2 regions of the Rossellomorea sp. ABR4_004 genome follow, and region 2 is predicted to be linked to the other one. Evidence: predicted binding sites of a transcription regulator. Region 2 holds the regulator's gene; the other holds the start of a gene.
The links. The regulator LexA, encoded in region 2, represses DNA repair genes until DNA is damaged. The targets are predictions, from matches to a motif close to CGAACATATGTTCG.
Positions count from the first base shown of each region.

Region 1: ACXAF2_RS03995 (ImmA/IrrE family metallo-endopeptidase) is a predicted target of LexA. The motif match lies at 5,770-5,783, and genes of this name have one in related genera.

Region 1 covers NZ_JBSWVM010000001.1:719,384-729,334, forward strand. The annotation lists gene ACXAF2_RS03980 (SIR2 family protein) at 1-2,377, opposite strand, end outside; gene ACXAF2_RS03985 (helix-turn-helix domain-containing protein) at 2,619-2,846, opposite strand; gene ACXAF2_RS03990 (methyl-accepting chemotaxis protein) at 3,427-5,505, opposite strand; gene ACXAF2_RS03995 (ImmA/IrrE family metallo-endopeptidase) at 5,808-6,296, shown strand; gene ACXAF2_RS04000 (recombinase family protein) at 6,363-7,814, shown strand; partial or broken gene ACXAF2_RS04005 (ATPase, T2SS/T4P/T4SS family) at 8,317-8,607, opposite strand; gene ACXAF2_RS04010 (hypothetical protein) at 8,895-9,167, opposite strand; gene ACXAF2_RS04015 (hypothetical protein) at 9,250-9,456, opposite strand; gene ACXAF2_RS04020 (hypothetical protein) at 9,564-9,746, shown strand.
Region 2 covers NZ_JBSWVM010000003.1:126,344-136,294, reverse strand. The annotation lists gene ACXAF2_RS17760 (methionine gamma-lyase family protein) at 1-849, shown strand, start outside; gene ACXAF2_RS17755 (MerR family transcriptional regulator) at 989-1,405, shown strand; gene glnA (type I glutamate--ammonia ligase) at 1,443-2,777, shown strand; gene lexA (transcriptional repressor LexA) at 2,895-3,515, opposite strand; gene yneA (cell division suppressor protein YneA) at 3,674-4,000, shown strand; gene ACXAF2_RS17735 (YneB family resolvase-like protein) at 4,012-4,662, shown strand; gene ACXAF2_RS17730 (DUF896 domain-containing protein) at 4,768-5,001, shown strand; gene tkt (transketolase) at 5,187-7,190, shown strand; gene sirA (sporulation inhibitor of replication protein SirA) at 7,460-7,897, shown strand; gene ACXAF2_RS17715 (YneF family protein) at 7,982-8,203, shown strand; gene ACXAF2_RS17710 (CamS family sex pheromone protein) at 8,391-9,512, shown strand; gene ACXAF2_RS17705 (ABC transporter transmembrane domain-containing protein) at 9,654-9,951, shown strand, end outside.

The sequences.
Region 1 (9,951 bases), on a different contig from region 2:
CTCGTTTAGATAATTGAGCATCAGCAAACCTTCCTATAATTGATTGTAAGTTAATAAATCCTCCGTTAATTTCAATTAAAGATTTATCCTCCAAAGATTTTATATCCTTATTTGTAATTTTGTATAAATCTTTTCTAAATTCTTCTGTTCTAAAAAATTTTTTAAACGCTTCTAAAGGAATACCGTTTGGGAATAAAGATAATATTTCAAAGACAAGTCTTTCCTTACTATTTAATCGAACATAAGAATAGTTAATTGAGTGATATAATGACTCTGATCTCTCAATATTTCTATCTGTCTCATTATCATAAATATCAACACTCCCATTATCTGTTGTCCGAAAAAAATCCTCACTAAGTTCATTTTTTAATGCAATAAAGTCAGAAGATTTAGGCAGGTTTTTTGTGATAATTTTTATTGCTAAGGGATTATTATTCAATAACTTTTCTAGTATCTCCTCTTTTAAAATTTTTTCATCTTTAGGATTTATTCTAGAATTATAGTTCTTTTTGAATAAATTATACGCTTCATCTGTGGTAAAATTTCTTAGTTCATGTTTCTCTTCAAAATCAAAACCAATCCATTGACGTGATGTTACAACTATAGTTACATAATTACTAATAAAAGTAACCAAATCTTTAATTCTATCTACATCTTCTATGGCCAAAATTGATTCAAAATTATCTAGAATAATTAGCGAATTAAGTTTAGTTTGATGTTCTTTAATATACTCAATGAATTCGAAAGAATTTTCTAGATTAAAAGAACGTGCAATATTTTTTTCGAAAGTCTCGTACTCATTAATGGATTCGCAATCAAGAAACTCTATCCCGTCTTTAAAATAACTTCTTTCTGCAAATTCAACAGCTACCTTTTTTATTAATGTTGTTTTTCCGATTCCTCCAGAACCTTTAATTGTAATAATCTTTCCGTTTGCATCTTTTATTTTCCTAATAACATCACTTATATCTGTTCTTCGCCCTACAAAATTAATTAGGTTTTTCTTTTCTATCTTATCGGGAAGATTTTTATTCTCTTCTTTATTAATAGTTGGACTTCCTTTGGAAAGGGGCGACAAATTAAATTCATTTTTATTAATTATTTTAAAATAATTTACTGCATTGATATCTGCCTTCTTAAATAATTTAAATAAAGTACTATTTAAATTTTCTTCATACTCTAATGCTATTAATGGAAAGTCTATTTGTTCTATTTTATCTATTAAAATATCTTGGTCTATAAATATAAAAATCCCTCTTACTTCTGGAAGATACAAATAATCTTCAAATTCATTTATACTGATAAGTTTTCTCTTGAAGTACCTATCTTCAATTATTACCTTTCCATTAATTGTTTTAGTAAATAAAAATAAATAATCAATATCATCCAAATCATTTAAACTCTCTTCAGACAATCTAAATATTTCTATTTCAATTTTATATTTACCAAAATACTTGAGAATGCTATCAATGTTATAAAATTGCTCAACATCTATAGGGTTCGCATATAAAATTCCCACCTTAAATAAATTTTTCTCATCATTTAAGCCTTCTGCATGTGCAATTACTGGCGCAGGTTTGTTGAAAGAATAATTTTTATATGTAATTAATTCATCTAAAAGTAATGGAAGCTCTTCCCAAGAATTTATCCTGACCGGACTTATTCCGTACTCGGTTAAACTCTCTTCATTTGTGGTAATAATATAATGTTTTCTACTTAAATTCGAGAATAATTTTTGAATATACTTAAATGTATTTCTTACATATCTATCTTGAAAACTGAATCCGATAAATAATATAGTCTTGTCAGTAATTATTGATTGAAATCTCGCTAGTTTAGCAGAATCATAATAAAGATCTTCATAATCTTTTCGAAAAAGTACACACTCAGTTGGCGAGTCTATACAACCATGAATTTTAAATATGTACTGTTCATATTCATTTAAATTGGCAATATGATGTTTATCATTACTGATCTTTTTGAAACTGGGCAATGCGCTCTCTAAAACTCTATCATAATTACTAGTTATGATATTTGAAGATAAATCACCAAGTTTTTTATGAATAATAGAATCATTTTTCGGTAGCTCCACATCAATAGCTTTTTCAAGAGATTGGTAAATATTTCTTTTGATTTGCGGATTGTGATCAAGCATTTTATCTAAAACATCTATTTCATCTAATACATTATTTTCCAATGTATACTTCAAAACGTTATAATGATCATCATCAGCAGCTAACTCATCTAACATATTAAAGATTAGGCTTTTCCAGTCTGGAAAGTGGTATTCTTTAGAAAGACCAGAGCCAACAAAAATGACTAAGTTATCATTTTCAATCGCTTTTAATAAATCTTGCTCTATTTTAAAATCCTCCATTTTATCATCACCTTATTAATTTTTCTAATTTAAATATAGCACAAAATAACTACTAATCTAATATTTTCCTGTAAAAATATAGGTGAATTTACAGAAAAACAAAGAAACCTCCCTAAAGAATGAGTGAGGTTTAAGATATTTACTGACCAAACCTTATTACTTTGAATCAGTGTATTATGGGATGAATGCCAATAATCTACTAAATAAGAATAATCATAGTTCAATAAAAACAAATAGAATCTTATCTTTTTTCCTCATCATGTTTTATTGGAATAATATCAGTCCAAGTAATCTCTAAAGCATAAATAATAGGCTCCAGCTTCATGAGCGTAGCATTAGCCTTTCCCTTCTCAATCAAAGATAAATAGTTCACCGTTAGACCAGAAATGCTGCTTAATTCCTCTAATGTTTTCCCCTTATTTTTCCTATAATATCTGATTTTCTTTCCAACAAATCCTGTAATATTCAATAACTCACAACCTTATTTAGTAATTAAATTAATCAAAAATATTTTTAGATTAAGCATTAATATTTAGACTCTTATACTTACCATTCCATAATTCACTAAGGTTCTCCTTTGTAATTACGGAATAAAGTAAAATTTAATATTAAAGATTCTAAAATGACTGAGTGTGTTAATCCTTATCCTGATTTTTATGAAGATGATCAACTGGCAATGAAGTATTTATTTTAGAGAAGTTAAGAATATTTCTTCTCAGAAAATAAAGAAGAACCTCTTCTAATAAAAGAAGAGGTTCTTTACTATATATTTTGAGGATTGCTATGGGAAGCATTAAAAATGGGATAAAGTAAAGTGATAAAATAGTTCAACACGCTCCCATTTCTTCTCTTGATTAGTTCAATGTCTTGAATCACTTGTTGAATTTGAGAACACATTAACTTTTTCGAGAGCACCCTAAAAAGTTGAATAGCTGTTTCTTTCATTGAAAACCTTCTTCTTAACTCGGAATGGAATTCAACACAATAACAATATATTTTGTATTCTTCAGAGCTCATTTTACTATTACACCTTTTCCTTCTAACGTATATTAAACTTTAAATTTGTTACTTATCTTAGCTAAATTTGTACTTGCCTCATTTAATATGGATGCTGACTCATTAATTGAGTTTAGTGCCATTAGTTGCTGTTCAGTTGATGCGCTGACCTCTTCACTAGCCGCTGCTGATTGTTGCGCAGCTGCAGAAATACTTTGAATAGCTCCCACAACATCATCTTTATGACTTGTCATAAATTCAACCTTTTGGGAAATTCCTTGTATAGATGAGACCATATTATCGATCATTAATGAAATTGAATTGAACGCTTTTTCTGTTTCTATAACCACTACATTTTGTTCATCAGCGATTGATCTGGTGGTTTTCATCTCGTTTTTAGCGTGATCAGATTCATTTTGTATATCTTTGATGGTATGTCGTACCTGATCAGTTGCCTTGGCTGATTGCTCTGCTAATTTTCTAACCTCTTCAGCTACTACTGCAAAACCTTTACCGTGTTCTCCTGCTCTCGCAGCCTCAATACTTGCATTAAGTGCAAGCAAATTAGTTTGATCAGAAATTTCATTGATGGAATGAATAACTGAATCGATTTCATTAATTTTCTTTGTTAGGTTTTCAATAACTGACTCAACTGAGTGCAGAACCTCATTTGACCGAGTTGCCTTCTCTTTTAAATTTGTCATCTGTTTCAATCCATTTTCACTTGTCACGGACGCGTTATTTGAAAGTGAAATTAATTGATTTGAGGCTTCGTCCACTTCTTCAATTTGAGTAGATAAATCAATGGTTCTTTGATTCCCTACTTCCGCATCTGAGGCAGCCTGAGTTGCACCATTCGCAACCTCATCCATAGCTCTTGCTATTTCTTCACTTGAAGCAGTAGTTTCCTCTGATATCGCACTTAGGTTCTCAGTTGATTCTTTTACCTGAGTCACTGAGTTTTGTACAGAATGAATTATTTCTCTCATACTAACAACCATAGAATTAAAATTCTTTGTAAGTTGTCCCACTTCGTCATCTGAAGTTGATTGTACAGACACTGTTAAATCGCCATTAGCTACTTTACTTACTTGTTTGTTTAATTCGATTAGAGGTTTCGTAATATTTCTTGCAACTAGAGTAGTAATTAAAGAGATTAACAAAATGATAGCTATCGTAATAACAAGTAAAGTGTTTCTAAGGTCTGTTGCTTCCGCTAACATATTTTTCTCTATGTATACAGTTCCAACTTTCCAGTTTGTTTCGTCAATTGTGTCGTAAAATAATACTCTTTCTTGTTTATCAAAAACGTAATCTAGTCTTCCACTTTCTTCATTGGAATCATACATTTTTTTAATGAAATCAAGATTCATTAGGTTTTTCCCTTTTTCTGTTGGATGAACCATCGCAACCGCATTCTGATCAAAGAGAAACGCATAACCACTGTAATCAACATTAATTGATTTCACTAATTCATTTAGCTGATCGATTTTTATATCGAAGGCAATTACCCCTAAAACCTTGTTTGAATTTTGTTCCTTAACTACTTTTGATAAAGTCACAATAAATTCACCAGAAGATTTATCTTCATAAGGTTCACTCCAAAAGGCTTCATCTAGACTCGCACTAGCTCCCTTAAACCAAGGTGCTTCTAATGGATTAAAATCAGAAGGGAGAGTTGCATGTGGCTCTATTAATATCTTTTTATTCATACCGGTTACATAGATATTTGTTACTGCTGGATTATTTCTAATAAAGGATGCAAATTCATTTGAAACTCTTGTTTGCAGTAGTTTAGATTCAAAGGAATTTTCTTCTTTCTTATTTACTGAACCCTTTAAATAATCAGCTATAAGAGCTTGATTACTTAAAATATCGATATTTGAATCATATTTTTCAAGAAACATATTAATACCAAAGTCGATTTGTTTCACAATCGATTCTGATTTATTCTGTACATCGTCTTTTATTTTCTCACTCTGTTGAGAGTATAGAAAAACAGCTAATCCAATTAGAATGATGGTAAATACTGATGAAAAAATCAAAATCATCTTCATCCGTAGGCTATTGAATGAAAAAGCAGTTTTGGACCCTTCCCTTTTTCCAAACTTACTTTGCAAACTTTTCAACATAATTGTTCCCCCTTGGTTGTTTTTAGAAATTTCCCCTTTTGAAACACAAACTTATTACCTCTTAAAATTACATAAAATGACTTTTTACGAGCCTTTCAAATCATTATTTCAAAAATTGATTATAACACCATAATTTAAACATTATGTAAAAAAATGTAGAAAAATTAGAAGTAAATCTTTTCTAAAAACTCAAATTAATCTGATGAACCACGCTATTATTAATAACTGGTGTGATATCATTATTAATTCGTTCTGTTGATAAAACGAACATATGTTTGTATAATGTTTCCGAGGTGAACAAAATGTACCAGTTAGCATACAGAACCACCGGATTAGAAGATTGGGTTTCAAGATTCTATTTGAAGCTTGGAATAATAAACCCTAATTTAATAAGTGAGGAACGAATATCAAGGTTCCTGGGTATCTATGTGAAGAAGAAACCAATACCAAGTAGCTTTCACGTGATTGGTAGATACCAAGACATTGTAATTGATAGTAGAGAACCGATAGAAAAACACAGAGAGATATTCTTTCATGAGTTATGCCATATCCTTAGACATTCAGGCGTTCAAACAATTATGCCTGCTTCGTTTAGAGAGCTCCAGGAATGGGATGCACATCATTTTACTCAGTATGCAGCTATCCCCTATCACATGATTAAATACATTCCTATCAATGATCGAGATGTGATTAAACAAATGTCTGATATGTTCTTGGTATCTCCAGAACTATGTGAAGAACGATTGGAACAAATCATTCGAAGAAATCATTATCAAAGGAGCGTTTATTAAATTACCAAGTTCTCTATTTTTTTGTTCTTAATTTAATAGTATTTTAGTTTCAAAGGAAGTGATTGAATGAAAGCAGCAGTGTATGTCCGTGTTAGTACCACTGAACAAGCCTCCGAGGGCTACTCTATTCGAGCACAGACAGACCGTTTAAAAGCTTACTGTGTGTCCCAGGGATGGGATATATTCGAAATCTATATTGATGATGGTTATAGCGCAAAAGACACCAACAGGCCAAATCTGGAAAGAATGATGAAACATATTGAGCAAAACTTGATTGATTGTGTCTTGGTTTATCGCCTGGATCGTTTGACTAGATCCGTACGAGATCTATATAACATTTTGGAAACGTTTGATAAAAATGATTGCAAGTTTAAATCAGCTACCGAGGTTTATGATACGACCACTGCAATGGGTAGAATGTTCATAACCATAGTGGCTGCATTAGCCCAATGGGAACGAGAAAATACCGGTGAACGAATACGTATGGGAATGGAGCAAAAAGCTCGTGAGGGGAATTGGGTAATTAACCAGGCTCCCTATGGGTACGAATTAGATAAAGAAAACAAGACACTAAAAATAAATGAAGAGGAAGCTCTTGCTGTAAAAAGAATTTTTGAATACTACCTCGAAGGGAAGGGAGTAAATAGTATTGCTGTAGAATTAAATCGATTGCAAATTCGCACAAAAACAAATGCCACATGGAATGATTTCAAAGTAAGATACATCCTCACTAACCCTACCTATATTGGGAACATGAGATATAACTTTAGAGTGAACAAGGAAAATTACTTTGAAGTAGAAAATACGCATCTTCCAATTATCTCTAAAGAAACTTATGACAATGTACAAAGAATTCGGGAAAGAAGGTCTGTTGATCATCCAAGAGCAGCTACAAGTAAATTTATCTTCTCAGGAACCGCGAGATGTGCACGATGTGGCAGTCCTCTCGCTGGCAAATATGGATATTCTAAAAGAGGAGAAAACGTCTATAAGCCTAGAGCCTATTATTGTTCTAGTAGTAGATTGGGTCAATGCGATCAGAGAAATATGTCAGAGCGTTATTTAGAAACTCAGTTTATTAAGTACTTGGATACATTTGATATTAATCCAGACATCGTTGAAGACCTTACTCAAATAGATGAAATTGATGAATCTAAAGATAGACTTGATATACTTCATAAAGAACTAAAGGAAATAGATAAACGTAGAAAAAAGTGGCAGTACGCCTGGGTAAATGACTTGATAAATGATGAAGATTTCTCTGTTCGAATGAATGAGGAAAAAAGTAAAGAAGAGGATGTAAATAAGCAGCTCTCTTCTCTTCAGCCTTCCGGGGAAAAAATGAACACGGAAGATCTTTCTGATATTCTCTTGGATATAAAATCTAATTGGAACCAACTTGACGCTTTAGAGAAAAAATTATTGCTTCAGATGTTCACAAAAAAGATTGTGGTCGATCGGGTTAGTAACCAGTTGAAACCTGATTGTTTAGAGATTAAAGAGGTTGAATTTTATTAAATTTAAATGCTAAAAGCACCTAGGAAATTCTAGGTGCTTTGTTATTTCCTTCTTACATTAAAGCCTAGATTATTGAAGGAGAACCGAACTTAAATTTGATTGATAAGTTTTATTAAAGAATGAATAATTGAATGTATTGCAATAAAAATAACAATAACAAAATAAGTGAATCCCCCGTGTAACAGGCTTATATATATAAATTCGTTCCAGTTTAAAAATCTCTTGAACCAAAAAGAAAAATAGAATGTACTAATTACTCCAATAAATAACCATAAAAAATAAATCCACTGTGGCAACGGACTCCACAAAGCAGATAATGCAATAATTGTTGTAAAAAGCAAATTTAGGATGAATACAATTGTATTAATGATTGCTTTAGAATTCACTAATAATCTCCTTTTTCTCCAATCTATAACTGTTCAATAGACCTGCTCTTTAGTAAAAGATAAATTATAGTAGTATATAGATATTTAAACATTGAATATTTGCATGGTTCTATTAATATGACTGGGTGACCAGTTAAAGCAGCCCTCACCGCAATTTCCGCTGTTTCCCGATCCCGTATCTCCCCTACCATAATAATATCCGGATCATGCCTCAAAATCGCTTTTAATCCAGCGGAATACGTAATCCCCGCTTTTTCATTCACTTGAATCTGCACCATTTCTTCATGATGCTTCTCTACGGGATCTTCAAGAGTGATCACATTACGGTTCAGGGCAACGGAACAATGGTGGACAAGGGAATACAAAGTTGTCGTTTTCCCACTGCCAGTAGAACGTGTTATGTAAATACAACAAAATTCAAACATGATTTTACTATGTCTATGAGGCACGAATATCAACGTGTCTCATACATTTCACACATTGAAACAAATTTTGTTTAATTTCCTTATGACGTTTCAGCTTCCTGCATGTCTGGCAGGATAATGTTACATGCCGTATTGAATGGTCATTAATTTCAACTCCACCTGGATCCCCGGGTACTTCCTCAATCTCTTCCCATTCTTCCACATTATCCTTAATTAGAGCGAAAAGCATTGTAGAACATATTATCCCAGCTATAAATGAAACCACATATTCATCCCCTCTCACTTAGAACATATTCTATTTCGCCACTATTGAAGTCCTTAATCGGTACAACTCTATAGGCAGAATGTACACTATGTTCTTGCTGCAGTTTAAACACCAACTCAGAATTGTTTAAACACGTTTCTACCAGGAGACATGCGAGAGTGGTTGGCTTCATATTGCAAGCTATGGACAACTTATTTAGTTTTGTACTCATCTTGTTTGTAAGCGAGATGTTCACCCTGTTCACTTTCTTATTCCCTAGCCCCTTCCCTTCTATCATGAAGACACCTCCTTCCAAATGTCATGACAATTGACAGTGTCAACCATGTAACAATGTAACAAATATGAAGGGTGGGAGGAGGTCATAACCTTAGAGTAATGCCTCCCCCTGCCGACCTAATTACCTCTTTTTTTTGGAGTGTTTTCTGATACTCACGATCGACCAATGTCTTTAGGAATGAGCTTCCATTTCGCTTATTTCCATTTGGAAGCTTAGAAACAAACTCAAATAAATCTTTCTGCTCCGGATCATCCACATTTAAGCAAAGTGTTATTCTTTTGATGTTCATCTTGACCTCTCCCTTACCGTAAGTTTATGGCCCACTTGTGAACCACTTAATAAATACTTATGATGGTTAGAAAGGATATAGTACAAAAATATCGGGAGTGAAATAATATGGATGATATCACTTTATTAACAGTAAAATCACATTTAGGTGATGTGAAAAAGAAAATATTAGAACTCGGATTAATGACTGATGATGAAAAGGCCAGCAAAAATGACTTTTGGAACGCGGTTGTTGATGTCGTAAGTGACATAGAAGTAATCGACGAAGTGCTTAGATTAGAAAAAAGATGATATACACTATAGAGTTACGAGTAAAAGTGGAAGGTATAGGTGTAACTCAGTTTAATGAGTATAGAGGTAAGTATAAATTAATTGAGCGCATTCAGGAGTGGATATTTGAGGTTCACAAGCAATACGGTTATAGAGAGATGGTCATTGAGAAAGTAACGGTTAACAATAAGGACATCACAAATCGTATATTAATCTGAATATAAAA
Region 2 (9,951 bases):
AGTGTAGATTTACTCCATTCTGGAAAGGTCGATTTTGAAAGGGTGGCAAAAACCATTTCTTCCAAAACAAAAATGGTGGGGATTCAGCGATCTAAAGGATATGCCAACCGACCTTCCTTTACGATAGAAGAAATCAAAGAAATGATTGATTTTGTTAAAGAGATCAACCCTGAAATAGTCGTCTTCGTAGACAACTGCTACGGAGAATTTGTAGAAGAGAGTGAGCCTTGTCACATAGGAGCAGACTTAATGGCAGGCTCCCTTATCAAAAATCCTGGTGGAGGCCTTGCTAAAACCGGAGGCTACATTGTAGGAAAGAAAGAATACGTTGACGCATGTTCATATCGAATGACCTCTCCTGGAATAGGGGCAGAGGCGGGGGCATCTCTTTATAGCTTGCAAGAAATGTATCAAGGCTTCTTTTTGGCACCACATGTGGTGGCACAATCATTAAAGGGCGCAGTCTTCACATCTGCGCTTTTAACGGAACTTGGCATGAATACAAATCCAAGTTCTCATGCTAAACGAACGGATTTAATTCAGTCTGTGCAGTTCGATGACAGAGATAAGATGGTGGCGTTTTGTCAGGCAATCCAGCTTGCATCACCTATTAATTCTCATTTTACTCCATATCCCAACTATATGCCGGGATATGAGGATGATGTCATTATGGCGGCAGGAACATTCATTCAAGGTTCCAGCATTGAATTATCTGCAGACGGTCCCATAAGACCACCTTATGTGGCATATGTTCAGGGGGGATTAACTTACGCCCATGTGAAAATTGCCGTCTGCTCGGCAGTAGATAATTTGATTGAAAAAGGTTTAATCACTGTGACAAAAGGATAATAAAATAGTAATTGGATAGTCTAAATCTGACTATCCTTTTCTTCTGAATTCATATGTAAGAAAATCTAACATTTGATTGACAGAACTCCTTACATTACATATAATAAGGTTAAGAAGGAAAACAAAAGGAGGAATCAGGATGAGCGGAAGTGAAATTCGTCGAACGATGGCATTATTCCCCATTAGTATTGTCATGCAGCTCACGGACCTAACAGCTCGTCAGATTCGATACTATGAAGAGCACCAATTGATCAGCCCTGCACGTACTGAGGGGAATCGCAGGCTCTTTTCCTTGAATGACATTGATAAGTTATTGGAAGTAAAGGATCTGTTAGATCAAGGGATCAACATGGCTGGGATTAAGAAGATATATGCGGTATCCAGTCATAATGAAAGTAAAGTAGTATCTGACGTAAGTAATGAAAAGGAAGAAAAAGCACGACAGGATCTATCCGATGACGAGCTGCGTAAATTACTTCGAAATGAATTGATGCATTCCGGTCGATTTACTAAAGCATCTTTGCGTCAAGGTGACATGTCTCGCTTTTTTCATTAAATAAAACCTTTAATAAACTTGAGGAGGAAACACGTAAATGGCAAAGTATACTCGAGAAGATGTTTTAAGATTAGCGAATGAAGAAGGTGTAAAGTTCATCCGACTGCAATTCACTGACATACTGGGGACGATTAAGAACGTAGAAATCCCTCTTAGTCAGCTTGAGAAGGCACTAGATAACAAGATGATGTTTGACGGATCTTCAATTGAAGGATTTGTTCGAATTGAAGAATCAGATATGTACCTATTCCCTGATTTAGACACTTGGTTAGTATTCCCATGGACAGCTGAAAAAGGAAAAGTAGCCAGACTGATCTGTGATATCTACAATCCAGATGGCACTCCATTCGAAGGAGATCCGCGTAACAATTTAAAACGCATCTTAAGTCAAATGGAAGAGCTAGGGTTTACTGACTTCAACCTTGGACCTGAGCCAGAATTCTTCCTCTTTAAATTAGACGTAAATGGTGAGCCGACATTAGAATTGAACGATAACGGTGGCTATTTCGATTTAGCTCCTACAGATTTAGGGGAGAACTGCCGTCGGGATATCGCATTAGAATTAGAAGAAATGGGCTTTGAAATCGAAGCATCTCACCACGAAGTTGCTCCTGGTCAACATGAGATCGACTTTAAATATGCAAGTGCATTAAGAGCATGTGATGATATCCAAACATTTAAACTAGTGGTTAAGACGATTGCTCGTAAGCATGGATTACACGCAACATTCATGCCTAAGCCTCTATTTGGTGTTAATGGGTCAGGTATGCACTGTAACATGTCCCTATTCAAAAATGGGGAAAACTCTTTTTTTGATGAAAAGGGAGATCTGCAATTAAGCGATACAGCTCGTCAATTCCTTGCAGGTATCATTAAACATGCTACTGACTTTACAGCGATCACGAACCCGACTGTAAACTCATATAAGCGTTTAGTACCTGGATATGAAGCACCTTGTTATGTTGCATGGTCTGCTCGTAACCGCAGCCCATTAATCCGCATCCCTGCTTCCCGTGGATTAAGCACGCGTGTTGAGGTCCGTAGTGTTGACCCGGCCGCAAACCCATACCTGGCGATGGCTGTATTACTGGCTGCTGGATTGGACGGAATCAAGAATAACCTTCCAGCTCCTAAGCCAATCGACCGCAACATTTATGTTATGGATAAAAAAGAGCGTGAAGAAGCGGGAATCGTAGATCTTCCAGCAACTTTACACGCTGCATTAGAAAATCTTAAAACAAATGAAGTAATCGTTAAATCCCTTGGAGAACACATCTTCGAACACTTCGTGGAAGCGAAAGAAATCGAATGGGATATGTTCCGTACACAAGTACACCCATGGGAGCGCGAGCAATACATTCAAATGTATTAATCCTTAATACGTGTATTTATTCAAATGGAGTGGGGGTAGCACAAATGCTGCCCCCACTTCTTTTTTTAGGCCATCAAAAATATAAGCCGCTATGTATACATAGCGGCTTATTACATATTAATGTACTTGACGATAAACTCCGACAACTTTTCCTAAAATAGATACATTTCGTAAAATAATCGGAGCCATGGTTGAATTCTCTGGTTGTAATCGAACATAATCCTTTTCTTTAAAGAAGCGTTTTACAGTCGCTTCATCTTCCTCGGTCATCGCTACGACGATATCCCCATTGTTCGCTGTTTGTTGCTGACGAACGATAACAAAATCCCCATCCAAGATTCCGGCCTCTATCATACTGTCACCCATGATTTCCAGCATGAAGACCTGTTCATCTGAAGGTGCCATACGCTCAGGCAGTGGAAAGAATTCCTCGACATTTTCAACAGCCGTGATGGGTTGACCCGCTGTAACCTTACCGATTAAAGGAACATTAACAACCCGCTGACGCGGTATCGTATCCTCTTCAAGATTTAAGATTTCGATGGCTCTTGGTTTAGTGGGATCTCTGCGAATAAGACCTTTACTCTCTAACCTGGCCAGATGTCCGTGTACGGTGGAACTAGAAGCAAGACCAACGGCTTCCCCGATTTCCCGTACGGAAGGTGGGTACCCTTTTTCTCTTACTGCAATTTTAATATATTCTAGTATGTCCTGCTGTCTTTTAGACAATTTTGTCATGTTCACGCACCTCTATTATAGATCTTATGTTCCCATTATAGCATGTCTTTCCAGCCGATACAAACATAAGTTCGAATTTCTGTTGACACCAAACGAATGTTCGTATTACAATGAATATAACAAAAAACAGAACAAACATTCGTATGGAGGTATTTTTTATGTTAACACACATTTGGAATCGTTTCTCTTACATTATTATATTATTTATTTTAGCTCTTTTATCTGCAGCCTATTTGCTAGTGGTCATGGCAAACCAGCCGTCATATCAAAGCATCACCGTTCAGGATGGAGACACACTTTGGACTATTGCCAAACAGTACAATGAAGAATATTCTATGACGGTGGAAGAATTTATCGCTTGGGTCGGAGAGGAAAATAATCTCACATCATTCTCAATCAAACCCGGTGAATCGCTTGTGTTACCTATAGAAAATCCAACATTATCCACCCATTCAAACTATGAATTGGTAATGAACGAAGAATAGAGGGATAGAAGATGAAGGCAGTAATTTACTGCAGAGTCAGTACAAAGAAAGACACACAGGAAACATCCTTGGAACGTCAAGAAGAGGAATTAGTGAAGTTAGCACAAGAACACCAATACGAAGTTGTTGCTATCATAAAAGATCAAGCAAGCGGTTTTGAGTTGGATCGCCCTGGTGTTCTTGAACTTCTTGATTTGATTAAAGAGGATTCGATTGAGGTTGTTCTCATACAGGACGAAACAAGAATTGGCAGAGGGAATGCCAAAATTGCTCTTATTCATTGTTTATTAAAAGAGGAAGTCAAGATTATCAGTCAAACACATAGTGGGGAGCTTCACTTATCTGAATCAGATTCTATGGTGATTAATATCGTAAGTATGGTTGAGGAGTATCAAAGGAAACTCCATAATTTAAAAATCAGACGAGGGATGAAAAGGGCAGTGGAAAATGGTTTTCAACCTCATAAAAATCTGAAAAACAAAGGGAATGCAGAAGGAAGAGAGCGGATTGAAGTACCCGTTGAGGAAATTGTTCGGTTAAGAAAGAACGAACTGACATTTGCTGAAATCGCAGCCACTTTAAGAGGGTTTGGGTATGATGTCTCCAAAGCTACCGTACATAGGCGTTTCAAAGAATATATGTCTTCATTGGAAAATGCGTAACTCTTGTTTTATCTCCTTTAATCTAGTAACATGACGATAGTATTAAGCTTTACTATTAGTTGTGTATTAGATTTTGCCTACTATGCAATAAAGGAGTTTTTATAGATGCTTTCAAAAACAAAAATGAATCGAATCAATGAACTTGCCAAGAAGTCCAAGAGTAGCGGACTAACCGAACAAGAAGCAAAAGAGCAGTCCAAGTTGAGAAAAGAATACCTGGAAACGTTTCGTCAATCGATGAAAGGGACCATTGAAAATACAAGAATATTTGATCCGGAAGGTAATGAAGTGACCCCTAAGAAGATTCAGGATATACAGACTAAGAAGAAAATGAACTAAATGATTGAACTGCCAGGTCCATTTTATATGGACCTGGCAGTTTTTTTCATCTTCATCCCTTATGAAATCATAAGGTTTTTTATTTTCAACGATCATAAAGTCATGTTATCATTCAAGATAGTTGTATAAACTAGCAAAGAAGATTAATATTAATAAGGTACATTAAAAGGAAGGATGTCTGACATATGTTTGATAACACAGATCAGTTAGCAATTAATACAATCCGTACATTATCTATCGATGCAATTGAAAAAGCAGGTTCTGGACACCCTGGAATGCCTATGGGAGCAGCTCCGATGGCGTATGCCCTATGGACAAGGTTCATGAATCATAATCCGAAAAATCCTGAGTGGTTTAACCGGGACCGCTTCGTTTTATCTGCTGGTCATGGATCCATGCTATTATATAGCCTGCTTCATTTATCAGGTTATGACGTTTCAATGGAAGACCTTAAGGAATTCCGTCAATGGGGAAGTAAAACACCGGGACATCCGGAATACAAACACACTCCAGGAGTAGAAGCCACGACTGGGCCACTTGGGCAAGGAATCGGTATGGCAGTCGGTATGGCACTAGCTGAAAGGCATTTAGCGACTACATACAATAAGAATCAATACGATATGGTAGATCATTTTACATATTCTATTTGTGGAGATGGAGACTTAATGGAGGGTGTGGCCTCTGAAGCAGCTTCATTGGCAGGTCACTTGAAATTAGGTCGTCTAGTAGTTCTTTATGATTCAAATGATATTTCACTTGATGGAGAGTTAGACAAATCTTTCTCTGAAAGTGTGAAAGGCCGATTTGAATCATATGGTTGGCAATATATTCGTGTTGAAGACGGAAATGACCTTGATGAAATTTCAAAAGCAATCGAAGAGGCTCAAGGTGATACATCCCGTCCAACTATGATCGAAGTTAAGACGGTCATCGGATACGGAGCTCCCAATAAATCAGGGAAATCTGCAGTTCACGGTGCTCCGCTTGGTGAAGACGAAATGAAGCTAACGAAAGAAGCTTATCAATGGACGTTTGAGCAGGATTTTCATGTACCTGATGAAGTTTACAGCAGATTCGAGGAAAAGATCCAACAAGCAGGTTCTGAAAAAGAAGAAGCTTGGGCTGACCTTTTCATAAAATATAAAGAAGAACATCCAGAGCTTGCAGTCCAATTAGAAGCAGCAATCAAAGGTGACCTTCCAGAAGGATGGGATCAAGATATCCCGGTATATGAAGAAGGAAAAGCACTGGCAAGCAGAGCTTCTTCCGGTGAAGTGTTGAATGCGATTGCAAAGAATCTTCCTTCGTTCATTGGTGGATCAGCTGATTTAGCAGGATCGAACAAGACGATGATTAAAGATGAAGCAGACTTTACACATGAATCGCCTGAAGGTCGTAATATCTGGTTCGGTGTTCGTGAGTTTGGTATGGGTGCAGCCATGAATGGTATGGCTCTTCACGGAGGTCTGCACGTATTCGGAGGAACATTCTTCGTATTCAGTGACTATTTAAGACCAGCTATCCGCTTAGCGGCACTAATGGGCTTACCTGTAACGTATGTATTCACGCACGATAGTATTGCTGTCGGAGAAGATGGACCTACACATGAGCCTGTAGAACAGCTTGCTTCACTACGTGCCATGCCTAACCTTTCTGTCATCCGCCCTGGTGACGGAAATGAAGTTGCTGCAGCCTGGAAATTATCATTAGAGTCTAAGGATCAGCCTACGATGTTAGTTCTATCTCGTCAGGATCTCCCAACTCTTAAAGGTACTGCAGATAAAGCGTATAACGGTGTAGACAAAGGCGCATATGTCGTATCTGCTTCTGGTAAGGAACAGCCTGATGCCTTACTGATTGCAACTGGTTCTGAAGTGCATTTAGCAGTAGACGCTCAAAATGCACTTGAAAAAGATGGAATCAGCGTATCTGTCATTAGTATGCCATCTTGGGATCGCTTCGAGAAACAATCAAAAGAATACAAAGAATCTATTCTGCCTAAGAGTGTGAAAAAACGTCTTGCTATCGAAATGGGATCTCCAATGGGTTGGGACCGCTATGTAGGAGACGAAGGCGATATTTTAGCTATTGATGGATATGGTGCATCTGCTCCTGGAGCAAAAGTCATGGAAGAGTACGGCTTTACAACAGACAATGTGGTTTCAAGAATCAAAGCATTGATACAGTAATGAATTAAAGACATGAAAGGTCGACTCCTTAATACTCTTTAAGGAGTCGACTTTTTTTAAGCTTATGTAAATGTCGTTAAAATAAGAATGTTTGAAAGAGAATGGGTGAATGATGAAAAGTCCCTGAATATTAAAACTTGGGACAATCACCGATATTTTTGAGTTTGCTTGCTCTTCGACAAAACTAGTGTAGATTTTCAACAATTTCCGACAATGACTCCTATCTAGTTGATTTATACTATATGAAAGAAAGGTAGGAGGGTGTAAAGGTGCGAAACTATCAAATCTATTGGATTGAGGAAATGTTTGTTCAGCACTATTATGGTCGGGAAAGAATATTCTATCAGCTGTTTTCCGAATGGGAAGCAAGTTCAGGGGATCTTCACGATATCATCTCGAAACAAGTAAATTACATTACCAGGCCCATTCCATACCTTCCTACACAAAGACTCCTGCAGCACGAGATCATAAAAATTGAAGGAGCGGCTTGGGTTGATTCAGTTGCAAAGATTGAAAGGGTCGATTCAGGTGCTACACTTGTTCTCAATGAGAAATGGATGACGCTGAATGCTTGGGGTCACGATGAATCTGAATATGTCTTCTTTGAAATTCTGCGCAGAAATATGGGTCAGCTGCTCGCAATTGATATCCAAAATGAACGTTTTGGGTGGTTAAAACCGATTAAACAAAGAAAATTTATATATTAATAAGAAATTATGACAGAAATATTGTATAATGTTTCATGGTTTAGTACACTTTTATAAGGACAACATGAAGGAGGAAGTAAGAGTATGTCAACGACTGGGTTACTTATTCTAGTTGGAGTTCTAGCATTACTTGCTGGAGTTGCACTAGGATTTTTCATTGCTCGTAAATATATGATGAGCTATCTTAAGAAAAATCCACCAATCAACGAGCAAATGTTACGCATGATGATGATGCAAATGGGTCAAAAGCCTTCCCAAAAGAAAATCAATCAAATGATGAATGCAATGAATAAGAACATGAAGTAATAGATAGAAGCACTCAGGTAATGAGTGCTTTTTCTATTTGCGACTATACTATTTATGATGAGTTTATTTTCCTATTTATTTAATCAATTAGGCAAAAATGATTATTTTAATCAATTCATAAAAACTTAATGATTATCATTCAGATTAAAATTGAATTTATGATAGAATATAGTCCGGAGGGAGTCATATGAAAAAATGGATGATTGCTTCACTGTCTCTCATGATTCTTGTTGCCGGTTGCAGCAATAAGCCTCAAGAAGTGATGGATGAAGAAACACTTGAAATTCAAAATAATGCAGCTGGAGAAGCGCGCGAATATTTAAATTATAAAGTGAACAAAGAGAAAAAATCAATCAATCGTGGTCTCATTACGATGATGATTAATAATCGAAGTGATATGGATGAAATTGAAACTGGCCTCATGTCTTTATCCACCGAGCATTTTTCACCAGAGGATTATGTATACCAGGAAGGTCAATATCTTAAGGATTTAGATTCATGGTTGGGAAGGAAGTCTAAATCAAATAAATCAGGGCTTAATCCTGCTCTGGAAATTAAGGATGATATGGGCTGGGAACAACAAATGGAGATTGAAAAAAAGAATCCCATGTATCTCGCATATATCCATGAACAGAACTACGTTGACGCAGAAGGGAAAATAAAAGGGATTTCCCTCGGTCTTGCTATGAATACCGTAGATTATATTCGTGTCGAAGATGAAAATAAGCTCATGCATTTTGATGAGGTAAAGATCGATGACCCACAGTTGGAAGAATACGGAAAAGAGATAGCCAACACCGTTGTCAGTAGGGTGAAAGCCAATAAGGAACTAAAAAATGTCCCTGTACTGATATCCCTATACAAACTTCAACCATTGAATAGCGTAGTGTCAGGCAACTATATTACTTCCAGCTATGTTGACGAAAATGATAAGACTGCAAAAAAATGGAACGATGTAACGGATAAATATTATTACTTCCCTAGTGATGAAGGGGAAGAAAAAGATCGAGATCTACATAATCGGATACGTGATCTAGAAGATTATGTTTCGAAATTTTTTTCACACCAGGATATTGAGTTTGTCGGAAAAGGCTTATACCAAAAAGACACCTTGAATAAACTCGTGATTGATGTTCATACAGGGATGGTGAAAGAAACAGAACTAATAGGCTTTTCTCAGGCGATTGGACCTGAGATTGTTGATTACTTCCCTCACACCCCTGTTTACCTCTATGTGAAAACACCTAAAGGTCTGAAAGCAACCATTGTAAAAGAAGTGGACCAGGAACCATTTGTTCAAATCCATTAGCATAAGATGAACAAAAAGAGCATCTCTTAATACATTAAGAGGTGTTCTTTTTGTGTAGAAATCTTTTTAAAAAAGATTTCTCATTTTTTTGAAATTTGGTAAAATAAAGAGTCGATTTATTATAGATACGGGGGAGACAGAATGAAAGTGTTTTTAGATTTAAAGTGGTTTTTTCTGCAAGAGAAAAAATCATATATCACTGGAACTATCCTGCTTTTATTTGTAGCATGTCTTCAATTGATCCCACCAAAGATTGTAGGGATCATTGTGGACAGTATTAAAGAGAACACATTGACCCGTCAAGACATGCTGAAATGGGTTCTTATCCTCATCGCCACGGCTCTATCGATGTACGGACTTCGGTTCGTATGGAGAATCATGATTTTTGGTTCAGCGACCAAACTTTCCCGTTTGCTCCGGAATCGTTTGTATCATCATT